Regions from separate parts of the Streptomyces sp. NBC_00683 genome, predicted to be linked through region 3. Evidence: riboswitches for the same ligand, from Rfam matches in the RefSeq annotation. Region 3 holds a riboswitch; each other region holds the start of a gene.
The links. A riboswitch is a leader RNA that binds a small molecule or an ion and turns the genes downstream of it on or off. The one in region 3 is predicted to bind cyclic di-AMP.
Positions count from the first base shown of each region.

Region 1: linked by a shared signal. The riboswitch ahead of OG257_RS10315 (M23 family metallopeptidase) and the one ahead of OG257_RS15355 (C40 family peptidase) in region 3 are both predicted to bind cyclic di-AMP.
Region 2: linked by a shared signal. The riboswitch ahead of OG257_RS22975 (transglycosylase family protein) and the one ahead of OG257_RS15355 (C40 family peptidase) in region 3 are both predicted to bind cyclic di-AMP.
Region 4: linked by a shared signal. The riboswitch ahead of OG257_RS18440 (M23 family metallopeptidase) and the one ahead of OG257_RS15355 (C40 family peptidase) in region 3 are both predicted to bind cyclic di-AMP.

Region 1 is NZ_CP109013.1:2,358,210-2,363,750, reverse strand. Features, by position in the region: gene OG257_RS10325 (M16 family metallopeptidase) at 1-81, shown strand, start outside; gene OG257_RS10320 (M16 family metallopeptidase) at 108-1,490, shown strand; cyclic di-AMP (ydaO/yuaA leader) riboswitch at 1,683-1,850, shown strand; gene OG257_RS10315 (M23 family metallopeptidase) at 1,863-2,651, shown strand; gene OG257_RS10310 (GntR family transcriptional regulator) at 2,872-3,576, shown strand; gene OG257_RS10305 (HPr family phosphocarrier protein) at 3,747-4,028, opposite strand; gene OG257_RS10300 (GNAT family N-acetyltransferase) at 4,190-5,541, shown strand, end outside.
Region 2 is NZ_CP109013.1:5,123,980-5,129,520, reverse strand. Features, by position in the region: gene eno (phosphopyruvate hydratase) at 1-62, opposite strand, end outside; gene OG257_RS22975 (transglycosylase family protein) at 403-1,092, opposite strand; cyclic di-AMP (ydaO/yuaA leader) riboswitch at 1,093-1,263, opposite strand; gene OG257_RS22970 (transglycosylase family protein) at 1,554-2,516, opposite strand; gene OG257_RS22965 (cytochrome P450 family protein) at 2,622-3,929, opposite strand; gene OG257_RS22960 (nucleoside triphosphate pyrophosphohydrolase) at 3,926-4,912, opposite strand; gene OG257_RS22955 (SurA N-terminal domain-containing protein) at 4,971-5,541, opposite strand, start outside.
Region 3 is NZ_CP109013.1:3,497,385-3,502,925, reverse strand. Features, by position in the region: gene OG257_RS15360 (hypothetical protein) at 320-673, shown strand; gene OG257_RS15355 (C40 family peptidase) at 738-1,892, opposite strand; cyclic di-AMP (ydaO/yuaA leader) riboswitch at 1,891-2,051, opposite strand; gene pcrA (DNA helicase PcrA) at 2,309-4,747, shown strand; gene OG257_RS15345 (M23 family metallopeptidase) at 4,748-5,541, opposite strand, start outside.
Region 4 is NZ_CP109013.1:4,119,112-4,124,652, reverse strand. Features, by position in the region: tRNA gene OG257_RS18455 (tRNA-Met) at 136-209, shown strand; gene OG257_RS18450 (MerR family transcriptional regulator) at 324-1,070, shown strand; gene OG257_RS18445 (PP2C family protein-serine/threonine phosphatase) at 1,201-2,358, shown strand; cyclic di-AMP (ydaO/yuaA leader) riboswitch at 2,593-2,745, shown strand; gene OG257_RS18440 (M23 family metallopeptidase) at 2,757-3,794, shown strand; gene OG257_RS18435 (aldo/keto reductase) at 4,046-4,990, shown strand; gene OG257_RS18430 (PrsW family intramembrane metalloprotease) at 5,007-5,541, opposite strand, start outside.

The DNA.
Region 1 (5,541 bases), 1.1 Mb from region 3:
GTCTACGAGCCGGTCGAGCCGGCGGACGAGGCCGAGGATGCCGCAGGCAGCACCGACGACCACGAGGGGGCCGAGAAGTGACCGACGCCGCCGTGACTGGAGTAGCGATGGAGTACCACCCGCAGCCGACCGCAGGCGAGGCCAGGCCCTGGGCCTTTCCCGCGCCCGATCGCGGCGCCCTGCCCAACGGCCTGACCGTGCTGCGCTGCCACCGCCCCGGCCAGCAGGTCGTCGCCGTGGAGATCTTCCTGGACGCGCCGCTCGACGCCGAGCCCGAGGGTCTGGACGGTGTGGCCACGATCATGGCGCGCGCGCTGTCCGAGGGCACCGACAAGCACTCCGCGGAGGAGTTCGCGGCCGAGCTGGAGCGCTGCGGTGCCACGCTCGACGCGCACGCCGACCACCCCGGTGTCCGGGTCTCGCTGGAGGTTCCGGTCTCCCGGCTCTCCAAGGCGCTCGGCCTGGTCGCCGAAGCGCTGCGGGCGCCTGCCTTCACCGAGAGCGAGGTGGAGCGCCTGGTGGGCAACCGGCTCGACGAGATTCCGCACGAGCAGGCCAACCCCGCCCGGCGTGCCGCCAAGCAGCTCTCCAAGGAGCTGTTCCCCGCAACGGCGCGGATGTCACGTCCGCGCCAGGGCACCGAGGAGACCGTCCGGCGGATCGACGCCGCGGGTGTGCGCGCCTTCTACGACGCCCATGTCCGCCCGTCCACCGCGACGGCCGTCATCGTCGGCGATCTCACGGGGGTCGATCTGGACACGCTGCTCGCGGACACCATCGGTGACTGGTCGGGCAATGCCGGCCAGTCGCGCCCGGTGCCGCCGATCACCGCGGACGACACCGGCCGAGTGGTGATCGTGGACCGTCCCGGAGCCGTGCAGACGCAGCTGCTGATCGGCCGGATCGGCGCCGACCGGCACGACAGCGTCTGGCCCGCCCAGGTCCTGGGCACGTACTGCCTGGGGGGCACCCTCACCTCCCGGCTGGACCGCGTCCTGCGCGAGGAGAAGGGCTACACCTACGGTGTCCGGGCCTTCGGCCAGGTGCTGCGCTCGACGGCACCCGGATCCGTGTCCGGGGCGACCGGCGCCGCGATGCTCGCCATCAGCGGCTCCGTGGACACGGAGTCCACCGGGCCGGCCCTGGACGACCTGTGGAAGGTCCTGCGCACCCTGGCTGCCGAGGGGCTCACGGACGCCGAGCGCGAGACCGCCGTGCAGAACCTCGTGGGGGTCGCCCCGCTGAAGTTCGAGACGGCGGCATCGGTCGCGGGCACCCTCGCCGACCAGGTGGAGCAGCACCTCCCGGACGACTACCAGGCCCAGCTGTACGCGCGCCTGGCGGAGACCGGCACGGTGGAGGCGACGGCCGCGGTCGTCAACGCGTTCCCCGTGGACCGGCTGGTCACGGTTCTCGTGGGAGACGCTTCGCAGATCGCGGAGCCCGTCAGGGCGCTGGGTATCGGCGAGGTGTCGGTCGTCACCGGCTGACGGAACGGAGCAGAGCGAACCCCGGCGAGTGCGTTCTCGCCGGGGTTCTCCCTTTTGTCTGAATTGGTGGAGAAAGTTCATGTATGGCCTGTGGGATGTGCGACAAAGCGACCTGTCCGTTTGGTGATTGAAAGTCGCCCGGCCTAGCGTCGGCTCGGCTGTCCGCCAGACGTATGCCGCATCCGCGGCGCCGGACAGTCATCGCCGAGTCCCCGTCAGGCGCGAGCCTGGGGAGCCGGGGACCCACGTAGTCCCTGGGGTGAATCGGATGTCCGCGTCTCGTACGAGGCGGGGGATCCGTAGGAGACCTTCCTGCTCCGAACCCGTCAGCTAACCCGGTAGGCGAGAAGGAAGGAAAGGATCAGCCCCTCCATGGCGTTCACCCGTGCCACCGGGAAGCACCGTGCCCCGAGCCGCCTGACGCGCAGGAGCGCCAAGGCCGCCGGCATCGCGGCTCTGGCCACCACCGGCGTCATCGGCGGAATGGCCTCCCCGGCCCTCGCCGCGGACTCCGAGGCCCTCACCGTCACCGGTCTGACCCAGGCCGTTGCCATCGACACCACTCTCGCCGCCCAGATCGACGCCCAGGCCGAGGCGCAGCAGCACCAGGCCGACGTCGTGGCGAAGGCGAAGGCCGAAGCGGCGGCCAAGGCGAAGGCCGAGGCCGAGGCGAAGCGCAAGGCCGAAGCCCGCGCCAAGGAGGTCCGTGAGGCCAAGGCGCGCGCCGCCCGCGCCGCCGAGCGCGCCCGGCTGAACTCCTTCCACCTCCCGGTCGCCGGCTCCTCCGTGACCACCGGCTACAAGTCCAGCGGTGCCCTCTGGTCCTCCGGCAGCCACTCCGGCATCGACTTCCGCGCCGCGTCCGGCAGCTCCGTCGTCGCCGTCGGCGCCGGAACGGTCGTCGAGGCGGGCTGGGGCGGCGCGTACGGCAACAACATCGTGCTCCGGATGACGGACGGCACGTACACCCAGTACGGCCACCTCTCCTCGATCGGCGTGTCCGTCGGACAGAGTGTCACCTCGGGGCAGCAGATAGGCCTGTCGGGCTCCACCGGCAACTCCACCGGACCGCACCTGCACTTCGAGGCGCGGACCACCCCGGAGTACGGATCCGACATGGACCCTGTCGCCTACCTCCGAGCACACGGTCTCCAGGTCTGAGACCTCCTGCCGCACAGCTTTGCGAAGGCCCCGGCACCTGCCGGGGCCTTCGTCGTGCCGCCCCGTACCGCTCCGCTGCGAACCTCCGCAGAAGTACTCGTCGGCCGGCAGATATCCATGGATTCCGCTCCGCCATCGGAAATTGCGGCTGATTGCAATAGAGTCACAGAACAGGCGTCGATCGGCCGCGTTTCGCGGGGATTAAGGCGGAGGTTCGGACATGCGCATTCCCGCGCATTCGGTATGCACGGCAATCCGTGACGACATCGTCTCCGGTGTCTTCGAACGCGGCAGCCGCCTCACCGAGGAGGTGCTCGCACGTCGGTACGGGGTCTCCCGCGTCCCGGTGCGCGAGGCACTGCGCACCCTGGAGTCCGAGGGGTTCGTCGTCACCCGCCGGCACGCCGGTGCCTGTGTCGCCGAGCCCACGGAGCAGGAGGCCGCCGACCTCCTGGAGATCCGCATGCTCCTGGAGCCACTGGGCGCGGCCCGCGCCGCCCAGCGTCGTACCGAGGCACACCTCAAAGTGCTCCGAGGCCTGGTCAGGCTGGGGCAGGAGCGGGTTCGCCGGGGCGAGGGGGAGGATCTGCGCTCGCTGGGCGGCTGGTTCCACGAGACGCTGGCCCAAGCCTCGGGCAGCCCCGCCCTCATCGCGCTGCTCACCCAGCTCAGGCACAAGATCACCTGGATGTACGCGGTCGAGCACCCGGCCCGCCCCGCCGATTCCTGGGCCGAGCACGGCGCCATCGTGGACGCCGTGGCGCGCGGTGACGCGGAACGGGCCAGGGCGCTGGCGGCCCAGCACGCCGAGCGGGCCAGCGCCGCCCACCGGCTGCGGCGCACGGACCGGCCCGGCCGCACGGCGGGTCCGGCCCGGGTGAGGACTTCGCAACATTCTGTAAACATCGCAGGTGTCCGGCATTAACAATGGCGCCGTATACAAAGAAGGGAATTCGGGAGGGCTTTCTTTTTGCTGCCCGAATTCAGGCCGCCTTCGCGGTCGTCCGGGACTTCCCGCAAACGAGAAAGCCGCGGCTCCCGATGGGGATACCGCGGCTTTGTCGTGGAAGTAATTCCGGTCCGGAACGGGCGGAATCAGACGGTCTCCGGAAGCTCCTCGAGCCCCTCGGTGACCAGCTTCGCCAGACGGTCCAGAGCGGCTTCGGCGTCGTCCGCCTCGGACGCGAGCACGATCTCCTCGCCACCCTGGGCGCCCAGGCCGAGCACGGCGAGCATGGAGGCGGCGTTCACCGGGTTGCCGTCAGCCTTGGCGATCGTCACGGGGACGCCGGAGGCCGTGGCGGCACGGACGAAGATGGATGCGGGGCGGGCGTGCAGGCCCTCGGCCCAACCGACGTTGACGCGGCGCTCAGCCATGGTTCTGCCCTTCACGAATCAATAGTTGTCTAGACCAGTCTCTCATGCAGTGCGCACTGCTGTGTCCGACCTCCGGCCAGGCCGCCACCGCCGATCGGCTCCCTCAGACTGCCCGCGCAACGATCCGTCCGCGACCGGTGCGGCGGCCGTAGGCTTTGCCCATGGAGCCCACGCCGGAGCAGAGTCCGCATCACGCGTACCCCGACCACTGGGAGGCGGACGTGGTGCTCCGCGACGGTGGTACCGCCAGGATCAGGCCCATCACCACGGACGATGCCGAGCGGCTGGTCAGCTTCTACGAACAGGTCTCCGACGAGTCGAAGTACTACCGCTTCTTCGCGCCCTACCCACGTCTCTCCGCCAAGGACGTGCACCGCTTCACCCATCACGACTACGTCGACCGGGTGGGGCTGGCCGTCACGATCGGCGGAGAGTTCATCGCGACCGTCCGCTTCGACCGGATCAACGAACAGGGCAGACCGGCCTCCGCACCCGCCGACGAGGCCGAGGTCGCCTTCCTCGTCCAGGACGCCCACCAGGGCCGCGGTGTGGCATCGGCGCTCCTCGAACACATCGCGGCGGTCGCCCGTGAGCGCGGCATCGTGCGCTTCGCCGCCGAAGTGCTGCCCGCGAACAACAAGATGATCAAGGTGTTCCGGGACGCCGGCTACACCCAGCAGCGCAGCTTCGAGGACGGTTCCGTCCACCTCACGCTCGACCTCGAACCCACCGCGGCGTCCCTGGCCGTCCAGCGGGGCCGTGAACAGCGGGCCGAGGCGCGCTCCGTGCAGCGGCTGCTGGCCCCCGGATCGGTCGTCGTCGTCGGCGCCGGCCGCGCCGCGGGCGGAGTGGGCCGCACGGTGCTGCGCAACCTCCTCGGCTCGGGCTTCACCGGACGCACGTACGCGGTGAACCGGTCCTTCGGCGCCGAACAGGCCACGGTCGACGGTGTGCCCGCGCACCGCTCCGTGGGCGAGATCGGCGAACAGGTCGACCTCGCGATCGTCGCCGTCCCGGCCGAACGGGTGCCGGAGGTCGTGGCCGACTGCGGTGAGCACGGGGTCCAGGGCCTCGTCGTCCTCTCCGCCGGTTACGCCGAGCGCGGCGCCGAAGGCCGGGAGCGCCAGCGCGAACTGGTCCGGCAGGCCCGTAGTTACGGAATGCGGATCATCGGTCCGAACGCCTTCGGCATCATCAACACCTCCGACACCGTCCGGATGAACGCCTCCCTCGCCCCCACGTCGCCCGCACCCGGACGCATCGGGCTGTTCACCCAGTCCGGCGCGATCGGGATCGCCCTGCTGTCCGGCCTGCACCGGCGCGGCGCGGGGCTGTCGACGTTCATCTCCGCGGGCAACCGGGCCGATATCTCCGGCAACGACTTCCTGCAGTACTGGTTCGAGGACCAGGACACCGATGTGGCCCTCCTCTACCTCGAATCGCTCGGCAACCCGCGCAAGTTCACCCGGCTCGCCCGCCGGACCGCCGCCGTGAAGCCCGTGGTCGTCGTCAA
Region 2 (5,541 bases), 1.6 Mb from region 3:
ACCGTGGGGTTGCCCCGGGAGTCGAGGATTTCCCTGGCTACGACGACGTCGATGGACGGCACGAGGCATCTCCTTCTGGGATATGACGCTGGTTGTGCAGGGTCACTGTGGCCTTGCGCCACGAGCCTAACCGGCTCGGCCCCCTGCGTCGGCCGACCGCCCGTCCCCTGGGACGAAAAAGGACCCAAGGGCCTGCATTCCGGGCAAAGGTCCAGAAATCTACTGACGAGTAACCACAATAGTTGAACGATCACGCACGCGGCGCGGCCGTGCGGCGCACCGCGGACACGACCCCGGCCCGGCGCACACGGGGGTGAGTGCGCCGGGCCGGGAGGGAACGCGTGGGGTGCCGCCGGACACCCCTACGCGGCCCCGAAGCCTTCGGGGAGGAGAGACCCGGGACTACTTCAGGTGGAGCTGCTGACCCGGGAAGATCAGGTCGGCGTCCTCGACGATGTCGTCGTTGAGCTTGAACAGCTTCTGCCAGCCGCCCTTGACCTTCTTCGCCTCGGCGATCGTGCTCAGGGTGTCGCCGGCCTTCACCTTGTACTCGCCGTCACCCTTCTTGACCTTGTCCCCGGTCGGGGTCGTGACGGTCTTCGAGGCCTCGGGGGCGGTGCGCTTCTCGCTGCGCGTGGTGGGCTGCTCGGCCTTGCGCTCCGGCTGGGCGGCCTTGTCGGCGCTCGGCGCGGAGGCGTCGACACCCGGGTCCACACCGTCGTTGGCGAGGCCGCCGGCACCGGCGCACGCCCAGGCGCCCGGGCCCTGCAGGTCGAGGAGCTTCTCGGCGGCGGTGATCTGCTGAGCCTTGGAGGCCAGGTCGGCGCGGGCGGCGAACTGCGTGCCGCCGGCGGCTGCCCAGCTGGACTGCGAGAACTGCAGGCCGCCGTAGTAGCCGTTGCCGGTGTTGATGGACCAGTTGCCACCGGACTCGCACTGCGCGACGGCGTCCCACGTGGCGACGGAGGCGGCGGAGGCGCCGGTCGCACCCATCAGCGGAACGGCGACTGCGGCACCGGTGACGCCGGCCAGGGTGGCGATACGGACGGCCTTGGACGGGCGACGGTGCTTGCCCTTGCTCGAAAGCAGCATGGTTCTCCTCACCGACGCCTACGAGGTGAGCTGTCGGGTTCGGGCCTGTGAGTTGCCCGGTCGCTCGCACTGGCAAGCGACTTCACCCCCAGCCGGCCCTCACCCGTCTTCCGACGGCCGGGTCCGGCACTTACCTGGGTCCCCCGCTCCTGCCTACGGCGCTTTACGCGTCGAATCCCTTCGGCCGACGGCAGGATTCGGCGTGACGGTCGAAGGTGCCCGCGGTGCGAGCGGTTCCGACCGTAAACATAGGCAACCCCCACATTCAAAGATGGACATCACGGACAATCAGGCCTTACCCGCAACTGGCGAAGGATCGTTTTCGCAGGTCGGAGGCGTCATCGGCGAACCGGGCGGACGAGAAGCGTGAGTTGACGCAAAGAGACCCATGTCTCACTTAGACATAAGTGGACATAGGCCTCTGAACTGCCCCCGATTATGGGGTGTTTTCCCGAATTGGATCAGTTGCCCGCGGCGGCTTCCGCACCGGCCCCGGCGGTCTTTTCGTCCGCCTTGGCACCCAGGTCGAGGCCCAGGTCGAGGTTCTGCCCGGGAAGGATCAGGTCCGGGTCGGAACCCAGCTCGTCCTTGTTGGCCTCGTAGAGCGCCGTCCAGCCTCCGGGCAGCTCCTGCGCGTCCGCGATCGCCCAGAGGTTGTCGCCCGCGCGGACGGTGTAGGTGCCGTCGCCGCCCTTGCGTGCGTCGGCGTCCCCGCGCGAGGCGTGCCGGCCGGACTCGCGCCCGTCCGTCGAGCCCGTGCCGGCCTCCGGGGCCGGCGTGCCACGGTGCTTGCCGCCCGGCGCCTCCGTCGAACCGTCAGAGGTCTCGGACGCCTCCGGCGAGGGAGAGGCCGAAGGATCAGCCTTGTCCGATCCGGTCGACTTGTCGGCTTTGGCGGTTTCGCTGCCCTTGTTGTCCGTGTTCCGGTTCCCGCTCGCGTCGTCCGACGCATCGGACGAGGGGGTGGCGGACGCATCGTCGGACGGGGTCGCGGTGTCCGACGGCTCGGCGGTCGGCTCACTGCCCGGGTCGACACCCGGGAGCGTGTTGTCCAGCGCGAGCCCGGAGATCACCGCGCAGCTGGCCCACGCCGTCACCCCCTGGTCGTCGAGCACCTTCTCCGCCACGGATATCTGCTGCGAGCGGCTGGCCAGGTCGGCGCGGGGCGCGAACGCCGTACCGCCGTAGGCCGACCAGGTGTCCTGCGAGAGCTGCAGGCCGCCGTAGTAGCCGTTGCCGAGGTCGGCGCTCCACATGCCACCGCTCTCGCACTCGGCGACCCGGTCCCAGGTCGAGGCGTCGGCTGCGTGCGCGCCGGTCGCACCGAGCAGCGGAATGGCGATGGCCGACCCTGTGACGCCTGCGGCGACGACGATGGCGGGTGCCTGCCGAGGGCGACGGTGTCTGCCGTTCGCGGAGCCCATGGGATTGCCTTCCGTGTGACTGACGTGTGACTGGTGAGTCGAACGGTGAACCTAGCCGTACTCGAACGTGTGTCACAAGTCGATGCAGCGGAGATCACGTGAAAGTCACAGAGTTGACAGAGTGTCACTTTTTTCGGAGCGCTGTCCGGGATCGAACTCCACGGGAAGAGTGCGAAGTCCGCGCATGATGAGCCCGCCCCGCCACCGCAAATCGGTAGGTTCCGCAGCAAGCCGCAGGTCGGGGAGGCGTCGCAACAGCGTCGCCAACGCCGCCTGGCCCTCCAGCCGGGCCAGCGGCGCACCCAGGCAGTAGTGGATGCCGTGCCCGTACCCGAGGTGCTGATTGTCACTCCGTGCGAGATCCAGCGTGTCCGCATCGCGGAAGCGCTCCGGGTCCCGGTCGGCGGCGGCCAGCACCACAAGAACGGGGTCCCCGGCCTCGATGCGCTGTCCGCCGAGCGTCACGGGTTCGGTGGCGTAGCGCCAGGTGGCGAGCTCCACCGGGCCGTCGTACCGCAGCAACTCCTCGATTCCCGTGGCCAGCAGCTCCGTCTCCCCGGCCTCGACCGAGCGCTGGAGCAGCTCGCGCTGTTCCGGATTGCGCAGCAGGGCGTAGGTGCCGTTGCCGATGAGGTTGACCGTGGTCTCGAAACCGGCGAACAGCAGGATGAACGCCATCGCCGCGGCTTCGTTCTCGGTGAGGTGCTCACCGTGGTCACTTGCCCGGATGAGTCCCGAGATCAGGTCGTCGCCGGGATTCTCCCTTTTGCGGTGGATGAGTTCGGCAAGGTAGCCGCGCATCTTCTTGACCGACCTGGCCACCCCGCCGCGCGGTCCGCCGCCGTGCCTGATCATCATGCCCGCCCAGTCCCGGAAGTCGTCCTGGTCCTCCGGAGGCACCCCCAGCAGGTCACAGATCGCGTAGATGGGGAGCGGGAAGGCGAAGTCGTGGATGAGGTCCGCCTTCCCCTCCTCGATGAACGTGTCGATGAGGCGGTCCGTCAGCTCCTGCACGCGCGGCGCGAACTCGGCGACCCGGCGCGGAGTGAACGCCTTGGAGACGAGCCGGCGCAGCCGGGTGTGGTCCGGCGGGTCGATGTTCAGGAGGTGCGTCATCAGATCCGCCTTGCGCTCCCCCGGGATGCCCGTCTTCCCCTTGGCGTTCGCCGACCCGGCGTGGTGCGCCGGATTCTTGGAGAGCCGGGTGTCGGCGAGGGCCTGCCTGGCATCCGCGTACCGGGTCACCAGCCAGGCCTCGACGCCGCTGGGCAGCGCGGTGCGGTGCACGGGGCTGTGCTCGCGCAGCCAGGCGTAGGCGGGGTACGGGTCGGTGGCGAACTCCCACGTGAAGAGTTCGGGCGCTTCGTCCGGCGTCTCGCCGGGCGCGGGGGTGTCGGCGGGGCTGTCGTTCACTCCTCGACGTTATCCGGAGCGCCCCCGTGCCCCTCCACCGCCCGGATCGCGTCCCGGTAGGCACGGGCGGCGGCCCGCAGGGCTGCCTCCGGGTCGGTGCCGTCCTGTTCGGCGCGTACGGCGAGGGCGAGGAGCCGGTAGCCGACCGAGTCGCCCGCCGGGAGCGCGACATCGAGCCCTGCGGCACGGGCCCGGCTGCCCAGCTTCGCGGCCAGGGCCAGACCGGGCTGGCCGAGCGGCACCCCGTCGGTGACCGAATCGCGCTGCTTCTCGATCGCCTTCGTCCGCAGCCAGTGCGCGTGGACGTCCTCCGGGGTCTCCGCGGTCTCGTCGCCGAAGACATGCGGATGACGGTGGATCAGCTTCTCCACGATCGTGGCCGCGACATCGTCGATGGCGAAGGGCTCGTCCGGGTCCTCCTGCGCGATCCGGGCGTGGAAGACGACCTGGAGCAGCACGTCCCCGAGCTCCTCGCGCAGCTCCTCACGGTCGCCGTCCTCGATCGCCTCGACCAGTTCGTACGCCTCCTCGATGGCGTACTTCGCGAGGCCCTTGTGCGTCTTCTGCGAGGTCCACGGGCATTCCCGCCGGATCCGGTCCATGACCTGGACCAGATCCAGGAGCCGGGCGCCCGGCAGGTCGTAGGAGCCGGGCAGCAGTTCCAGGTCCGGCATCTGCACCCGGCCCGAACCGCCGAGCCGGGCCAGGCCGTCGGTGAGCGGCTGATTGCCCTCGCCGCCCACGAGCACCACCACGGTCCGTCCGCCCGCGCAGGCGTCGACGAGCTCCTCGGCCGACGGTGCGACGTGCTCGACCATGACTCCGGCCTCGCGCAGATACGGCAGTTGCGGATGGTCCCGCTCGGCGCAGAGCACCCCGTCGGCGGCCTGCAGCGTCTGCCAGGCGGGCCAGGACAGCAGACCGGGCGCGACCCGGTGGCTGGCGGTGAGCAGGACGATACGGCCGGGGGCTTCAGCGTTCACCCTCCGAACCTACCCCGGCCGGGGCCCTCCCGGTCCTGGCTCCCCGTCCCGGCCCCGGTCAGGCGCCCGACTGGGGTTCCTGCTCCTGGAACTTGGTGACCTGGTTGATCCACGGAGCCTTGTAGGTGCTCAGCTGGACCTGCTTGTCGTCCCAGGTGCCGAAGCGCGGGTTGACGTCGACGTGCAGGGCCTTCGACGCCTTGGTGAGGGCCTCGCCGACGACCTGCTGTCCGGCGGGGGTCTGCAGGTCGACGCCGAGCGCCGCGGCCAGCTTCGGCAGCTGGACCTCCTTGCGCAGATCGCCCTCGATCTGGTCCGGGGCGACCCAGCGCTGCTCAAGCATCACGGTCTGCAGGCCCTTGTCACCGCCGTACTGCGCGGCGGCCTGCTGACGGATCTGCTGGATCTCCTTGCGGCTGACGCTCACCCCCGCGTCCTTCGCGGCCCGGTCCAGGACCATCCCGAACACGATCCCGTGCAGCTTGGCCCGGGTGAGCTGCCCCGACTTCTTCACCAGCTGCGCGGACTGCTGCGAATCCTCCTGCGCACTGCGCACCTCCGCCGCCTGCCCCTGGACCGTGGACATGTCGACCCGGTCCCCGCCGACCACGGCTGCGGCGCCTGGGTGC
Region 3 (5,541 bases):
GGGTATCCGGCGGGCCCGCCGGATACCGGTGCCGGGCCACCACAGGGGGAGTGGCCCGCCACCGGAACCCGGCGGGGTGACCGGGGTGCCGCCCGGTACGGGGACGGCGGTGAAGAATCGGTCACCTGGGAGGGACGCTAAACCCGAGGCACGAGGAAGAGTCGTAATGACAGCTATTGCCCCAATGTGACGTTTCGATCAACGCAAATGACCGGAAAAACCAGCTGTTGTCGGGCAATTCGCACGGGTCGAGAGCGAACTCATAAGGAATTAGTACCTAGCTGAAGACTGGTGATATGGCCGCCGCTACGCTGCGGCCATGGACGTACTCATCAATGTCTTCGTCGCCCTGCACATCATCGGAATCGCCTCCCTGCTGGGTGGGTTCCTCACTCAGATGACGGCCATGGGGAAGGGTGCCGCGCGGTTCGGACCCGCCATGCTGCACGGTGCGCTGATGATGCTCGTCACGGGTTTCGCCCTGGTCGGGTTCAACCAGCTCGACGACCAGCCGGTGAACAACATCAAGATCGGCATCAAGCTGCTGCTCCTGGTCGTGATCCTGGCGCTCGTCTATGTGAAGCGCGACGAGGAGAAGGTCGACAAGGGCGTCTTCATGGCGGTCGGCGGGCTGACGGTCGCCAACATCTTCATCGCCACACTCTGGACCTGACCGGGCAGCCCTACGGGCCCGGTGCGTGCCGGGCCCGTAGGCAGTTCCGTCCGTGCGCTCCGTGCTACGCCGGGCGCACGCTGCCGTAGATCGGCATGTAGTAGATCGACTCCTCGCGGACGTTCGCGCCCGGCTTCGGCGCGTGGATCATCATCCCGTCGCCCTTGTAGATGCCGACGTGGCTGATGTCGTCGTAGAAGAAGACCAGGTCACCGGGCTTCAGATCGGCGGTGGCCACCCGGGTGCCCACCTCGACCTGGTCCCAGGTGGTGCGGGGCAGGTCGACGCCCGCCGCCTTCCACGCGGCCTGCGTCAGCCCGGAGCAGTCGTACGAGGACGGGCCCGTCGCCCCCCAGACGTACGGCTTGCCGATCTGGTCCCGTGCGAAGGCCAGGACCTTGTCCGCCTTCGACGCGTAGCTGCTGTCGGAGCCCGTGCCGGTGCCGGTTCCGGTGCCCGCCTCCTCCTTCGAGGCCTCGTCCGCCGCCCGGTCCGCCTCCGCCTTCGCGGCGGCGGCCTGCTGGCGCGCGAGCTCCTCCGCCTTGCGCCTGGCCTCCGCCTCCTTCTTGCGCTCCAGCTCCGCGAGCCGTGCCTTCTCCTCGGCGGTCAGCTCCGACAGCAGGGTGCGCGCCTCGGCCAGCTTGTTCTGCACCTGCTGCTTGCTGGTGCGCAGCGTGGTCTGCGACTCGGTGAGCGTCTGCAGGCTCTTCGTCGCCTCGACCCGCTTGGTCGCCGCCTCGCTCTGCTGCGTACGGAAGTCGGCGACCGCCTTCTGCTGCTGGCTGGTCATCCGGGCCATCAGCTGGTCCTGGTCGAAGTACGACTGCGGGTCGTCCGCGAGGAAGAACGTGGCCGTGGGGGCTATCGCTCCGCTGCGGTACTGCGCGGCCGCGTAGTTGCCCAGTTCCCGGCGCGTCTCGTTCAGCTTGTCGGCACGCTTGGCCGCGGCCTCGAGGAGCGCGTCGACCTTGGAGCGCTGCTGGGTGGAGGCCGCCTTCGCCTTGTTGTACTGCTGGGTCGCCGTTCCCGCCTGGCGGTAGAGGTCGTCTACCTTCTTCTGCACTTCCTCGATGCTGGGCTTGGGCTCCGCAGGGGCGGCCGTCGCGCTCTGCGTGGAGAGCAGGGTGACGGACGCGAGCGCCGCCGTCGTGAGACCGACGGCGGGGGAGCTGGTGCGCACACGGGTGCGCGGTTTGCGATGCGACGCCAAGGCCGGCATCTCCTTCCGTGGACCGCCTACCGGGTTAGCTGTCGGGTTCGGGCGGAACGGAAGGCTGCCCTACGGTCCAGCGGGACGGACCGATTCACCCCGGTGCTGCGTGTGGGTCCCCGGTTCCGGACTCCCGTGCGGGAGCGACGGATTCAGCGAGGGTGCCCGCGCGGCGTGGTTCGCCTCAAGGGGGTAACGGTCACCCGTCGGAGCACGCTAGCCAACCCGTGGTGCCCCTGTGAAGGTTGATGGCCGATATGCCCGATACATTTCCGTGACCTTTCTGGATTGACCGGTCCTATTGCGGGAAGTGCCTCCGAATCCCTACGCACTGTGGGCGATCCGTCTCGGTGCGCGCACGGATCTGGCCCTCGTGCGGAATGCGGCCCCGGGGTGTCGGTGCGGCCGCCTAGACTCGTCAGGCGATGAGCAGCCTCTTTGACGACAGTTTCCTGACCGGCCTCCAGCAAGCGGACGAGGGCCCCCCGCCACCCCCCGAGGACCACGCACCCGAAGCGGTGCCGGAGGACCTCTTCGGGGGCGTCTTCGACGGTCCCCCACCGCCGCGCGAGGCCTACTACCGCGACGGCGCCCCGCGCCCCGTCGTCGACTCCGCCGCGCTGCTCGACGGGCTGAACACCGAGCAGCGCGCCGCCGTCGTGCACGCGGGCTCCCCGCTGCTCATCGTCGCCGGGGCGGGCTCGGGCAAGACCCGGGTGCTGACGCACCGGATCGCCCACCTGCTGGCCGAGCGCGGGGTGCACCCGGGGCAGATCCTCGCGATCACCTTCACCAACAAGGCCGCGGGCGAGATGAAGGAGCGCGTCGAGCAGCTCGTCGGACCGCGCGCCAACGCCATGTGGGTCATGACCTTCCACAGCGCGTGCGTGCGGATCCTGCGCCGCGAGTCGAAGCGCCTCGGCTTCACCTCGTCGTTCTCGATCTACGACGCCGCCGACTCCAAGCGGCTGATGGCGCTGGTCTGCCGCGACCTGGACCTCGACCCGAAGCGCTATCCGCCGAAGTCGTTCACGGCGAAGGTCTCGAACCTGAAGAACGAACTGATCGACGAGGAGACCTTCGCGGGTCAGGCCGCTGACGGCTTCGAGAAGACGCTGGCGCAGGCCTACGCGCTCTACCAGGCGCGGCTGCGCGAGGCCAACGCGCTGGACTTCGACGACATCATCATGACGACGGTGCACCTGCTCCAGGCGTTCCCCGATGTCGCCGAGCACTACCGCCGCCGCTTCCGGCACGTGATGGTCGACGAGTACCAGGACACCAACCACGCGCAGTACACCCTCGTACGCGAGCTGGTGGGCCCGGCGGGCGAGGCCGACGCCCCGGGCGAGCTGTGCGTCGTCGGTGACGCGGACCAGTCGATCTACGCCTTCCGCGGCGCGACCATCCGCAACATCCTCCAGTTCGAGGAGGACTACCCGGACGCGAAGACGATCATGCTGGAGCAGAACTACCGCTCCACGCAGACGATCCTGTCCGCGGCCAACGCCGTCATCGAGCGCAACGAGAGCCGCCGCCCCAAGAACCTCTGGACGAACGCGGGCGCCGGCACCCGGATCACCGGCTACGTCGCCGACACCGAGCACGACGAGGCGCAGTTCGTCGCCGACGAGATCGACCGGCTGACGGACGCCGGGGACGCGAAGGCGGGCGACGTCGCCGTCTTCTACCGTACGAACGCCCAGTCCCGTGTCTTCGAAGAGATCTTCATCCGCGTCGGGCTGCCCTACAAGGTCGTCGGCGGAGTGCGCTTCTACGAGCGCAAGGAGGTCAGGGACGTCCTGGCCTACCTCCGGGTCCTCTCCAACCCCGAGGACACCGTCCCGCTGCGCCGCATCCTCAACGTGCCGAAGCGGGGCATCGGCGACCGTGCCGAGGCGATGATCGACGCCCTGTCGATGCGCGAGAAGATCTCCTTCCCGCAGGCACTGCGCCGCGTCGACGAGGCGTACGGCATGGCGGCCCGCTCGTCCAACGCGGTGAAGCGGTTCAACACGCTGATGGAGGAGCTCCGCACGATCGTGGAGTCCGGCGCCGGACCGGCGGTCGTGCTGGAGGCCGTCATGGAGCGGACCGGCTATCTCGCCGAACTCCAGGCGTCCACCGATCCGCAGGACGAGACCCGCATCGAGAACCTCCAGGAGCTCGCCGCCGTCGCCCTCGAGTTCGAGCAGGAGCGGGCGGAGGAGGAGGGCGCGGGCACCCTCGCCGAGTTCCTGGAGAAGGTCGCGCTCGTCGCCGACGCCGACCAGATCCCCGACGAGGACGAGGACGGCTCCGGTGTCGTCACCCTGATGACGCTGCACACCGCCAAGGGCCTCGAGTTCCCGGTCGTGTTCCTGACCGGCATGGAGGACGGCGTCTTCCCGCACATGCGCGCGCTGGGACAGGTGAAGGAGCTCGAGGAGGAGCGCCGGCTCGCCTATGTGGGCATCACGCGTGCCCGTGAGCGGCTGTACCTGACCCGGGCCGCGATGCGCAGTGCGTGGGGTCAGCCCTCGTACAACCCGCCGTCGCGGTTCCTGGAGGAGATCCCGGACCAGCACCTGGACTGGAAGCGCAAGGGGCCGATGGCGGCTCCGGCGGGACCGACGTCGGGGATCACGTCGTCGCTGTCCTCGTCGCGCTCCAAGTCGGGGCCCTCGGGCTTCGCGACCCGGCGCACCTCGGACAAGCCGGTGGTCACCCTGGTGGTCGGGGACCGCGTCACGCACGACCAGTTCGGACTGGGCACGGTGACGGCGGTCGAGGGGTTCGGCGACCAGGCGAAGGCGACGGTCGACTTCGGGGACGAGCGGCCGAAGAAGCTCCTCCTGCGGTACGCGCCGGTCGAGAAGCTCTGATCAGTTGGGGTTGATGCCGTGGCTGCGGAGCCACGGCATCGGGTCGATAGCCGAGCCGCCGCCGGGCCGTACCTCGAAGTGCAGGTGCGGGCCGGTGGAGTTCCCGGAGTTCCCGGAGAACGCGATGACGTCGCCGGCCTTGACCGAGCCCGAACGGATCTTCGTGGTGCTGAGGTGGCAGTACCAGGTCTCGGTGCCGTCGGCCGCGGTGACGATGGCCATGTTCCCGTAGGCGCTGTTCCACTGGGTGCGCACGGTGCCGTCGGTCGCCGCCATCACGGGGGTGCCGTACGCGACGGGGAAGTCGATGCCCGTGTGGACGGACATCCAGTTCACTCCGGCCTGGCCGTAGTACGCGCTGAGGCCGTGCTGCTTGACCGGGAGGACGAACTTGGGGCGCGCTGCCTCGCGGCGGGCGGCCTCTTCCTCGCGCTTCTTCTTCTCGGCGGCCTGCCGCTCCTTCAGGTCGATGCGCTCCTGGGTGCGGCTGGCACGGTCCGCGAAGTTCTCCGCGTCGGCGCTGAGGTTGGCGAGCTGGGTGTCCAGCTTGTTGTTGGCCGCGACGGGCTTGACGGTGCCCGGGTCGGCGGCAGCCACGGTCGTGGTGTCGTCCTTCTGCTCGTCGGCGCCACCGACACCGCTCACGGAGGCGGCGGCGATGCCGGCGACGCTCATGACGCAGGCGGAGGGGACGGCGACGGTGAGGAGGGCGGAACGCTTGGCGGGGGTGCGGCGCCGGCCTCGGCTGCCGCCACCGCCGCGCGGGGCCGAACGGCCCACGGGGCGCTGGGCGG
Region 4 (5,541 bases), 620 kb from region 3:
CGCCGATGCGGACGGATGCTCCGCGGGGGCCGCGGGCACCGGCGATCCGGGCGGTGCCGGAGCGGGTAGCGGGGGGTCGCGGAGGTAAATGGTCAGGACCTCGTCCCGGATGGCGTAGTGTTGCACTCACAACGACGCGGGGTGGAGCAGCTCGGTAGCTCGCTGGGCTCATAACCCAGAGGTCGCAGGTTCAAATCCTGTCCCCGCTACTGAAAGACAGAGGCCCGGATCCTTTCGAGGATCCGGGCCTCTGTCGTATGCCGACGTCCGCCACGGCTGCCGTGCTTGACCTTGACGCAACGTAAAGATCTAGCGTTCTCGGCATGGAGTGGTCCATCCAGGAAATCGCCAGAAAGGCCGGCACCACGAGCCGCACGCTCCGGCACTACGGAGATCTCGGTCTCCTCGCGCCGAGCCGGATCGGGTCCAACGGCTACCGCTACTACGACCAGGACGCCCTCGTCCGGCTGCAGCGCATTCTGCTGCTGCGGGAGCTGGGTCTCTCGCTGCCCGCCATCAAGGACGTACTCGAGGGGCAGCGGGACACGTCGGTGGCGCTCCGGGCCCATCTGCGACTGCTGGAGCAGGAGCGGGAGCGCATCGGGCGGCAGATCGCCTCGGTGCGGACCACTCTCCACAAGACCGAGGAGGGAAGAGAGCTCATGGCCGAGGAAGTGTTCGACGGCTTCGATCACACGGTGTACGAGCAGGAGGTCACCGAGCGCTGGGGGCGGGACGCGTACGAGAAGGGCGACCGGTGGTGGCGATCGCTGAGCCGGGCGGAGCGCGACAGTTTCCGGGCCGCGCACGAGGCCGTCGCCCGTGACTACGGGCAGGCCAGGGCCGCGGGCATGGACCCGGGCAGCGAGCAGGTGCAGGACATCGCGCGGCGGCACTGCGAGTGGCTGTCGGTGACCGCGACGGCCACCCGGTCGTACGTGATCGGCCTCGGCGAGATGTACGTCGCCGATCCCCGCTTCGGGAAGAACTACGATCGGTACGGAGACGGCACCGCCGTCTTCGTACGGGATGCACTGACGATCTACGCGCAGCGCAGGCTCTCCGACTGACCATCGGGGCGCGGCGCTCGGCGCTCCTCCCTTTGGCCGACGACGAGTCGCCGCACGGCGCGGCTCCGGCCAGCCTGGTTGGAGCGCGGTACCGTCCGCAGCCGTGGGCGGACCGGGCAGGAGTGCACAGGTGGGGAAGCGGGAGAGGCGGCGCGGCGTAGCTGCTGGAGGTGCCCGCACCCGGCAGTTCGTACGTCTGCTGCCCGCACTGATGATCGCGGCCGGGGTGGTCTTCGACCTCAATACGCCGCCCGAGGTCAGTGCGATCCCCCTGTTCGCGGCGGCCCCGCTGATCGCCGCGCCGTTCTTCTCGCTGGCTAGCACGATCCGTACGGCCGTGGCCGCGATCCTGACGGTCCTGGCCATCCGGTTGTACGACGACACGATCTCGGACGTCGCCCCGGTCACCGAGCTGTTCACCCTGGTCACCGTTTCCGTGCTGGCCCTCGTCATCAACGGCGTCGTCCGGCGCAGCAACGAGCAGCTGGCCTCGGCCCGGGTCATCGCGGAGACCGCGATGCGCGCCGTGCTCCCGACGCCGGACGACCGGATCGGCGGGCTACTGGTCGCGGCGCGGTACGAGGCGGCGCAGGCGGACGAGTTCGTCGGCGGTGACCTGTTCGCCGTCGCGGACACCCCGCACGGGGTGCGGCTGGTCGTCGGGGACGTACGGGGCAAGGGGCTGGCCGCCGTGGAGGCGGTGGCCGTGGTGATCGGGGCGTTCAGGGAGGCCGCCGAGCAGGAGCTGTCGCTGGAGGGTGTGGCGCAGCGGCTGGAGCGGGCGCTGGCGCGGGAAGGGACCCGGCGCGGCGGGCTCGACTCGATGGAGGGGTTCGTCACCGCCGTGCTCGCCGAGATTCCGGCGGGCTCGGGGAGGTTGCGGATCGTCAACCGCGGTCACCCCGAGCCGATCCTGCTGCACGCGGACGGGGCGCTCGAGGTGCTGGCGCCGACCGTGCCGGCGCTGCCGATCGGGATGGGCCTGGGGGCGTGGCCGGACCGGTCGGACGAGTGGGAACTGCCTGCCGGGGCGACGCTCCTGGCGTTCACGGACGGCCTCTCCGAGGCGCGGGACGCGGACGGGGTCTTCTACGACCCGGCGGCCCGGCTGCGCGGCCGGATCTTCCCGGGGCCCGAGGAACTGCTCTCGGCGCTCACCGACGACGTACGGCTGCACACGAAGGGCCGTGCCGTGGACGACATGGCGCTGCTCGCGGTCGGCCGGCCCGCCCGGGGGCAGCCGGAGCGGCGGACGACTGTGAAGATCGTGGGGCGGGGCGATGGATGAGTGGTTGCCACGGTGTGTAGTCGAAGGGCACCGCTCCGCATAACATTTGACGCAACGTCAGAAATTGGTACCCCGACCGGGAATACTCAACTCGCCCGTTTCGGACCGTTAATCCCCTGAAAGTCCACGCCGGAGCCGTGAATGATCAACGGGAACAGCTTGGAATCGGACCCGGGTGTCTATTAACGTTCGATAACGCAGCGCGGTTGTCCCAGTCGTCGCAAGAGGCGGCACCGTGCGCGAGCGCCGAATTCCGCAAGGAAACCGGGGAACCACCTACATGGGGTGAATCGGGCACCTGTGTCTCGTAAGAGACGGAGATGCCCGTAGGAGACCTTCCTGCTCCGAACCCGTCAGCTAACCCGGTAGGCGAGAAGGAAGGAAAGGAGTGCGCCCACGTGGCGTCCAATCAGCCTGCCCCCGAGGCCCCGTCACCCTTCAGGTCCGACAGCTTCGGTGACGAGGGCAGGACATGGGAGGAATGGAACCCCACCGAGGAGTCCATCCGTCCCGTACGCGGCAGGCACCGTGTAGCCAAGCAGCGCGGCCTCGCCCGTAGCTCCACCGTCCTCGGTGTCGGCGTCATCGCGGCCGTCGGCGCGGGTGGCATGGCCACTGCGCAGAGCAAGCCGCCGGTCTCTATTTCTCTTCCCGATTCCATCGCGGACAACCTCCCCGACGCCAAGTCCCTGCCCGGCGTGAGCGCGTTCATGTCGGACGACGCGGCGGACAACGGCACGGTCGCCGCGTCCTCCCCGCTCACCACCGCCGGCATCACGGCCGCCGAGGCCGAGCAGGGCACGAGCAACGCCGGTGAGGCGCTGCGCGCCCGCATCCTCCAGCAGGCCGAGCAGCAGCAGGCCGGAGCCGAGGCCGAGGCCAAGGCCGCGGAGGAGAAGGCAGCGGCCGAAGCGGCCGCGGCCGCAGCCGCGAAGCAGCAGAGCGAGGCCGAGGCGAAGGCCGCCGCGGAGAAGAAGGCGGCGGAACTCGCGGCGAAGAAGAAGGCAGAGGCCGAGCGCCTCGCCAAGCTCGCCGCCAGCTACGCCCTCCCGACCTCCTCGTACACGATCACCTCGACCTTCGGCCAGGCCGGTTCGATGTGGTCCTCCGGCTACCACACCGGTCTCGACTTCGCGGCGCCGACCGGCACCCCGATCAAGGCCGTGCACAGCGGCACGGTGAAGTCGGCGGGCTGGTCGGGTTCGTACGGGTACCACACCGTCATCGAGCTCGACGACGGTACGGAGATCTCGTACAGCCACCAGTCCTCGATGGACGTCACCGCCGGCCAGCGGGTCACCACCGGTGAGACCATCGGCCGCGTCGGCGCCACCGGCAATGTGACCGGCCCTCACCTCCACCTGGAGGTCCACACCGCGGACGGCTCGGGCATCGACCCGATGAGCTGGCTGCGCAGCAAGGGTCTCTCGATCTGAGGTCTCCCGGTCCGAGGGCTCCGCGGCGCTTCCGCCGAGCCCTCGCCGGTGCTCCGCGGTGCTGCCGTCGAGCCCTCGCCGTTCCTGCGCCGAGCGTTCGCGCAGGCGGACGGCCCATCCGAACCCCGGCGGACGACGCCCCCTGAACCCCGGCGGCCCTGGCGCACCCCCCCCCGACGTCAGGGCTGCCGGTCTGCCCGCGGTCCGCATCCGTCGGAATAGTCGCCTGAGGGGACTGGTTTGTTCCAGGTATGACTTCACTCCGCACACTCGGTTCCTCGGGCCTCCAGGTCTTCCCGCTCGCTCTCGGCGGCAATGTCTTCGGCTGGACGGCCGATGAGGACGGGTCCTTCGCCGTCCTGGACGCGTACGCCGCGGCCGGCGGCAACTTCATCGACACGGCCGACTCGTACTCCGCCTGGGCCCCGGGCAACGAGGGCGGCGAGTCGGAGACGCTCGTCGGCAAGTGGCTGGCGTCGCGCTCCAACCGCTCCGACATCGTCGTCGCCACCAAGGTCGGCGCCCACCCCGAGTTCAAGGGGCTCGCCGGCGCGACCATCAAGGGCGCCGCCGAAGCCTCGCTGCGCCGGCTCGGCACCGACCACATCGACCTCTACTACACGCACTTCGACGACGAGACCGTCCCCGTGGAGGAGATCGTCACCGCGCTCGACCAGTTGGTGAAGGACGGCAAGGTGCGTGAGATCGCCGCCTCCAACATCAGCCCCGAGCGGCTCCGGGCCTCCCTGGAATTCTCCGAGCGCGAGGGCCTCGCCCGCTATGTCGCGCTGCAGCCGCACTACAACCTCGTCTCGCGCGACACCTACGAGGGCGAGCTCCAGGACACGGCAGCCGAGGCGGGCCTCGCCGCCGTCCCGTACTTCGCGCTGGCCTCCGGCTTCCTCACCGGGAAGTACCGGCCCGGCACAACGGTCGAGAGCGCCCGGGCCGACGGCGCGGCCAGGCACCTGGAGTCGGAACGCGGCCGCAAGGTGCTCGCCGTGCTCGACAGGGTGGCCCAGGAGCACGACGCGGAGATCGCCACGGTCGCGCTGGCCTGGCTGGCCGCCCGGCCGACCGTCGCCGCGCCGATCGCGTCCGCCCGCACGGTCGGGCAGCTGCCCGCACTGGTGGCGGTGGCAGACCTGCGGCTGACCGACAAGGACCTGGCGGACCTCACCGAAGCATCCGCCTGACACCTCCCCCTCCCGGCTAGGCGGGTGGGCGGCTGTCCTGCTGGTGACCGTCGTGCAGATACGGGTTGTACCCGCCGTAGTGCCGGTGCGGCGCGGGGAGTTGCTGCTGCGGATACGGAGCGGGCTGCTGCGGGTACGGGGCCGGCTGCGGGAACCTGCGGGGGGACGGGACCGCGGCCGGGCCCATGGGGGCCGTGCCGCGCAGGGCGCGGAACCGGCCCGTCGCATGGGCCGCGTACGTCAGGGCCGGGCCGGCGACCTCCCGGCGCTGCCACAGGTGGTGCAGCAGCTCCTGCTCGCGCTCGGCGAAGTCCGGACCGGGTGTGTCGCGGCGGGCTCTGCGGCGCAGCACCGCCAGGGAGGTCGCGAACCCCTCGTACTCCGCGACCGCCTGTGCTGCGGCCTTGCCCCGGGCCCGGTCGGAGGTTCCGTGCCAGTGCCGTGCCATGTCGCGGGCCATGCCCCTGGCCCGCATCGAGGCGAGCGACAGCGGTTCGGCCGGAGTCAGCCAGCCGGCCGCAGCGTAGACGGGCAGCTCGGTGGCCAGGGTG